3 regions of the Bacillus sp. XF8 genome follow, and region 2 is predicted to be linked to each of the others. Evidence: riboswitches for the same ligand, from Rfam matches in the RefSeq annotation. Region 2 holds a riboswitch; each other region holds the start of a gene.
What was found. A riboswitch is a leader RNA that binds a small molecule or an ion and turns the genes downstream of it on or off. The one in region 2 is predicted to bind S-adenosylmethionine.
Positions count from the first base shown of each region.

Region 1: another riboswitch for S-adenosylmethionine. It lies ahead of J4P91_RS08045 (bifunctional O-acetylhomoserine aminocarboxypropyltransferase/cysteine synthase); the one in region 2 lies ahead of J4P91_RS20760 (methionine ABC transporter ATP-binding protein).
Region 3: another riboswitch for S-adenosylmethionine. It lies ahead of J4P91_RS05585 (methionine biosynthesis PLP-dependent protein); the one in region 2 lies ahead of J4P91_RS20760 (methionine ABC transporter ATP-binding protein).

Region 1 covers NZ_JAGDQK010000011.1:15,939-18,210, forward strand. The annotation lists gene J4P91_RS08040 (hypothetical protein) at 154-783, shown strand; SAM riboswitch class I at 910-1,015, shown strand; gene J4P91_RS08045 (bifunctional O-acetylhomoserine aminocarboxypropyltransferase/cysteine synthase) at 1,108-2,272, shown strand, end outside.
Region 2 covers NZ_JAGDQK010000035.1:83,794-86,065, forward strand. The annotation lists gene J4P91_RS20755 (methionine ABC transporter permease) at 1-155, opposite strand, end outside; gene J4P91_RS20760 (methionine ABC transporter ATP-binding protein) at 148-1,173, opposite strand; SAM riboswitch class I at 1,645-1,754, opposite strand; gene J4P91_RS20765 (hypothetical protein) at 1,880-2,224, opposite strand.
Region 3 covers NZ_JAGDQK010000005.1:49,955-52,226, reverse strand. The annotation lists gene J4P91_RS05585 (methionine biosynthesis PLP-dependent protein) at 1-805, opposite strand, end outside; SAM riboswitch class I at 876-988, opposite strand; SAM riboswitch class I at 1,385-1,495, shown strand; gene J4P91_RS05580 (bifunctional homocysteine S-methyltransferase/methylenetetrahydrofolate reductase) at 1,566-2,272, shown strand, end outside.

The sequences.
Region 1 (2,272 bases), on a different contig from region 2:
GCCAAAGAAATAGAGGAAAATGAATTGGTTAAGGTACAGCTGTTATTGTAGAATAATGAAAACTTGCGTTATTTGCGCAAGTTTTTTTCATATGAATAAATATATGACTTAGTTTAATGTTATAGTAAAATTTTCCATATAGGAGGGAGAGGTTTGAGCGTTTTTATTTATACTGTTTTAGCAGCATTTGCTTGTATATTAATAAGTTCGTTGATTTTACAAAAGAGATTTCCATATAAAAAATATGATGTTTTTTTGTCTATTATCGTGATTGCATCGGGTATTGCTCTTATGTTCTATGGTGCTTATGGTGTGGATGTTTCTGTCGGGAGAAACCTATGGTACATTGGAGTATTTATAGTGATTGGAGCTGTAACGGGTACCTTGATAAGTATAGCTGTAAGATTTGGAAAGAGACGCGATAGATATAAAATACATGTTTTTGGTCATATATTAGGATTTTTAGGCTGTACCATACAAATCATCACTTACTTTTATCAGGAATATCAGTGGACTTTCTTTGATGTAGAAAAGTTTTTTATTTTTATTATGCTTATAGTATCTATACTATTTGTTTGTATTGCAGTGTTTTTTCATCGAATTTTTTTCATGTGTGTCGCAATTTTTCCAAGTGTATATGCGATGACGTACCTATCTATCCCTTGGATGATAATAAATAATACCCTAATTATAATGGGGGCATTGCTTATGACAATGGAGTATAAAAAGAAGAGACGTGTAAGTAAACGTGTAGAATATTTTAGGGGGAAAGGTTATTTATAATGATATACTAATATAGTTTAAATTTTAAGAATAAACGATTAAATTGTTAATAAAATCTTTTGTAAAGATTCAGAAAAATAATTGACATTAGGAAATTATTGCTATAAAATCAACGGTAATTGCATAGTCTTATCAAGAAAAGGTGGAGGGACAGGCCCTATGAAACCTTGGCAACAGCCGAATAACGGAATTGTGCCAAATCCTGCAGGTAATAAATCCTGAGAGATAAGAAAGAAACTCTAGAGCGTGTTTTCAAACTGCTTCTTTCTTGTTAGGGAAAGAAGCAGTTTTTTTTATTTTCTATAAAAGAAAGGAGAATAAGAAATGGGAGAATCATGGGGAAAGGGAACTATTTGTGTGCAAGGTGGTTATACGCCGAAGAATGGAGAACCACGTGTTTTGCCACTTTATCAAAGTACAACGTATAAATACGATACGTCCGATGATTTAGCAGCACTCTTTAATTTAGAGGCAGAAGGCTATATTTATACACGTATTGGAAACCCGACACTAGCAGCATTTGAACAAAAGTTATCAGAGCTAGAAGGTGGTGTTGGAGCGGTTGCGACAGCTTCTGGTCAAGCGGCCATTATGCTAGCTGTTTTAAATATTTGTAGTAGTGGTGATCATTTACTTTGTTCTTCAACTGTTTATGGTGGGACATTTAACTTATTTGGGGTAAGTCTACGTAAATTGGGGATTGATGTTACATTCTTTAATCCGAACTTAGCTGCTGATGAAATTGTGGCACTTGCCAATGATAAAACAAAGCTTATTTATGCAGAATCACTTGGGAATCCAGCGATGAATGTTTTGAATTTTAAAGAGTTTTCAAACGCGGCAAAAGAGTTAGAAGTACCTTTTATTGTTGATAACACGTTAGCGACACCATATTTATGCCAAGCGTTTGAACATGGGGCAAATATTGTTGTTCATTCTACAACGAAATATATTGATGGACATGCAAGTTCATTAGGCGGGATTGTCATTGATGGCGGGAATTTTGATTGGACAAATGGAAAATATCCCGAGCTTGTCGAACCAGATCCAAGTTATCACGGTGTAAGTTACGTGCAGAACTTTGGGCAGGCGGCATATATTGTGAAAGCTCGTGTTCAATTATTAAGAGACTATGGAAACTGTATGAGCCCATTCAATGCGTATATTAGCAACATCGGTTTAGAAACATTGCATTTACGAATGGAGCGTCATAGTGAAAATGCCCTTGCAGTTGCGAAGTGGCTCGCTAACCATGATCGTATTGAATGGGTAAATTATCCGGGATTAGAAAGTAATGAAAATTATTCGCTAGCGCAAAAGTACTTAGCAAAAGGTGCAAGTGGCGTTTTAACATTCGGCATTAAAGGGGGATTAGAATCTGCGAAAGAATTTATTGCAAATGTGAAGCTAGCGACGCTTGTGACGCATGTAGCAGATGCGAGAACATGTGTGATCCATCCTGCTAGTACAACGCATAGACAGTTAAATG
Region 2 (2,272 bases):
TCCCACAAGTTATCTTTAGATGTCATAAAGAGTAATAGTCCTAAAATAAGACCGAATACAAATGTGGCAAGTGCTGCGATTGCCGTCATATATAATGTTTCACCTGTCGCTTCTAGCATTTTACTCCAATCAACGTTTGATAATAATTTATCCATGTGCAATCACCTCCAGCTCTACTTGCTCCTGATTAATTCCTGCTATTGCTTGCTGGATTGCTGCTTCTTCACCATTTAAGTGAACAATTAAATTTCCATAAGACCCATTGTTCGTTTGTGCGATATTCCCTTGAAGTACACTCACTTCAATATCCTCTCGCCTCATTAATCTTTGAAGCACTGGACGCTCTACGGAATCACCAATAAACTGCAAACGAATAACTTTTCCATCTGGATATTTTTCCAATAAACTCTCAATCGCTTCATTTGTATCTTCAGAATCCGTTAACTGTTGTACAAATCGTTTTGTAATCTCCTGCTTTGGATTGCGGAATACATCTAGTACAGGACCACTTTCTACGATTTTCCCTTTTTCCATTACCGCAACGCGATTACAGATTTTTTGAATGACATGCATTTCATGTGTAATCAATACGATTGTTAAATCAAGGCGTTTATTAATATCTAATAGTAAATCTAAAATTTGATCTGTCGTTTCTGGATCCAGTGCCGATGTTGCTTCATCACACAAAAGTACTTTTGGATCATTCGCTAATGCTCTCGCAATCCCAACGCGCTGCTTTTGTCCACCGCTTAACTGTGATGGATATGCATCGCCTCTTCCTTCTAATCCAACAAGGCGGATTAACTCATCCACGCGCTTGCTTCGCTGTACTTTATCAACCCCTGCAATCTCAAGTGGGAAAGCGATATTTTCACGTACAGTTCGTGACCAAAGTAAGTTAAAGTGCTGAAAAATCATTCCGATTTCTTGTCTTGCCTTTCGAAGCTCATTCCCAGTAATTGCTGAAATAACACGATTAGCTATCGTAATCTGTCCGGAAGTTGGTTTCTCTAATTGATTAAACAATCTGATTAAAGAACTTTTACCAGCGCCGCTATATCCGATAACACCAAAGATCTCACCTTTTTCTATTTTTAAATTGGCGTCATCTACAGCAGTCACATCACCGTTTTTTGATTTATATATTTTCTTTACGTTCTCCAATAGGATCATGGTGTTCACCCCTTTTTTGTTTAAAAAGCGTAAGCGGCTTGTTTAGAACAAGAGGGCGTTGGAACCCCTGACGCAGAGGCGCTTTTTGCCTCGCAGGAAGGGGTGAAACGACCGACTGTTCTAGCCGCTGAAGCTGGATTTCTTAAAAAGCGTAAGCAGCTCGTTCAGAATGTGAGGGGGATGGAGCTTCTGACGTAGAGGCGCTTTTTACCTCGCAGGAAGAAGCGAAGCCACCGAACATTCTAGCTGCTGAAACTGGATTTCTTAAAAAGCGTAAGCGGCTCGTTTAGCTCTGCTCCTACAAATTCTTTTTATCTTTTCATGCAGGACGCAAAAATCTTGCCGCCGGGCTAAATTATTTAACGATTCTTTTTATTATTTGAATGTCCTCCTCATTCAAACAATAAAAAAACCTTTCTGCTTTTTGTATGAGCAGAAAGGTTTATATGCGTATATCAACATTATCCCTTCCTCTCATCTTTCAAAGCAATCGCTTTGCAGGAATTGGCACCATTTCAACATAAATGTTGACGGTTGCCGGGCTTCACAGGGCACAGTCCCTCCACCTCTCTTGATAAGAGAAATCAGATTGAATTTTCGTCTGATTTAAAATCTATTAAATTGTCTATATTTTATGAATTGAATTGTATCAACATACATCCACTATGTCAACAAAAAAATTCTCAAAAAACAAAACTTCAGAATATTAAGCGCCTACTTGCATTGGTTTACATATATGAAATACGGATTCTAATAATAACATCGTACGATACGTTCCATTATATTGAACACGCCCGCTGTGCAATAGTGTTTGCAACCGAATATTTCCAGTAACTAATCGACGTAAATCTTCCTCTCGAAAGCAAACAATTTGCTCTGTTCCCTTCGCACTCTTCAAAAGTTGTATATACTCTCTTGAAATTTGAAGTGAGCAACACTCATCTCCAAAACGAAAATTAATCGTTTTTTCTCCTTGCCGAAGAAGCGGTTCTAGATGATATTGGTTATTGGCATACGTTACAAATGATTGAAGCAACGAATATAATCCCATTCTAGTCACATCCTTCATTTCACTTTCTACTAATACCATTCCATCCTA
Region 3 (2,272 bases), on a different contig from region 2:
CGTCCTCCCCCTTTAAATAAGAAACGATTTTCTTTGCGTTTTCTTCATGTTGTTTCATACGAAGAGCCAATGTTTTCATACCGCGAATTAATAACCATGAATCAAATGGACTTAATACAGCACCAGCAGCGTTATGATAGTGAGCAAGTTCTTCGCAAAGTGCCTGGCCTTTTGCAACGACTAGGCCACTTAGGACATCATTATGACCACCTAAATACTTTGTCGCACTGTGAAGCACAATATCTGCGCCTTCAGTTAACGGTTGTTGGATGTATGGGGTGTAAAAAGTGTTATCGACAATTAAAAGTAATCCATGTCTTTTTGCGACGGCTGCTACAGCTGTAATATCTGTTACTTGCATTAATGGATTAGTTGGTGTTTCTATAAAAATAGCTTTTGTTTGAGAAGAGATAGCTTTTTCTATTTGTTTTATAGATTGTGTATCTACGTATCTACATCGAATATTCCATTTTTCCTCATGTTCCGAAAATAAACGATAGGTTCCTCCGTATAAGTCTTCTGATACGATAAGTTCATCTCCAGAGCGGAATAAAGAAAGAACAAGAAGAACAGCTGCCATTCCAGAACTACAGGCGTAGCCTTGTTCGCCTTCTTCTAAATCGGCAATTGCGTGTTCTAAAAGACCACGTGTTGGATTTCCAGTTCGTGAATAATCAAAACCTGTTGATTTTCCAATTCCTTCATGACGATAAGCCGTTGAAAAGTAAACAGGGGGATTAACCGTTCCTGTTGTAGTTTCGCTTCGATTGCCGATTTGAGCTAGTTTTGTTTCGATTGTTGACATGTGAAATTCCTCCTTGATAAAAATAAAAAAAGCCTTCTAAGAAGAAGGCTTTCATGTAAATATAGTCTTCTCCTTATCTGTCAAATCTTTTCACAATTTGCTGGAATTAGCACCTTATTAACGAACGTGTTAATGGTTGCTGAGGTGTCATAGGGCCAGTCCCTCTACCTCTCTAGATAAGAATAATTTGTATGAAATTTTATTATGTTTTTAACTTTACAATAAAAAATGATTGAATTGCAACTTTATTTTAAATATTTTTTATTTTTCTGTTAATTCCATTGACTTTTAGTCTATCTCATGCTAAATTTATGAAAAAATTAACAAAGTTTGCTATATAAATACAAATTAAAAAAACGGCATACAACCTTTCTTTTTAGGTGAGAAGAGCATCCGTCTATGCATGGAAGCTGTCACATCCTCTTCTTGCTCCATGCGAAGTTAAAACAAAGAGAGAAAACGAGTGTAGGTCACCTTTTGTTCTTCGTGGCAGCGACTTATATGTTGAAGAATCAAACTGGATTTATATAAAAGGGGAACGTATTTCCTTTTAATTACATAAAAAAATATAAAGACAAACTCTTATTGAGAGCGGTGGAGGGAAAGGCCCTGTGAAACCCGGCAACCTTCAAACGAAATGTTTGAAACGGTGCTAATACCTGCAAAACAATTTGTTTTGCATGATAAGAGGAGGATTGATGATGTCCCCCTCTTCAAGGTGAAGAGGGGATTTTTATATTAATAGAAAAGAGGGAGATAAGTGAAAATTCTAGATTTATTATCAAAAGGAATTGTTATTGGTGATGGAGCAGTTGGTACGTTATTACATTCTCATGGTTTGCAAAGTAGTTTTGAAGAATTAAATCTATCAGATCCAGATTTAATTATATCTATCCATAAACAATATATAGCTGCTGGTGCAGATGTGATTCAAACAAATACGTATGGTGCAAATGAAGCAAAATTGCGTACATATGGCTTAGAAAATCAGGTTGTTCAAATTAATAGAGCGGCGGTAAAATTGGCGAAAGCAGCTGTGACAGATAAGAATGCTATTTTAGGGACAATTGGTGGGATGAAACATATCGGTGCGGTCACAACGACTGACATGGAACGGGAATTTATGTTGCTTGAGCAAGCTGGGGCATTAATAGAAGAACATGTGGATGGGCTATTACTTGAAACTTTTTATGATGAATTTGAATTACTACATGCAGTGAAAGTGCTAAGGAAGCAAACGGATATTCCAATTATTGCGCAGCTAGCGCTTCATGAAGCTGGCACAACTCAAAATGGGAATGATGTAAATGAAATATTAACGCGGCTTTTAGATTACGGTGCAAATATAGTCGGCTTAAACTGTCAGCTAGGACCGCTTCATATGACGGAAGCTTTCAAGATGATATCGATTCCAAAGAACGGTTATTTGTCAGCTTATCCTAATGCAGGTCTTCCAAACTATGTGGA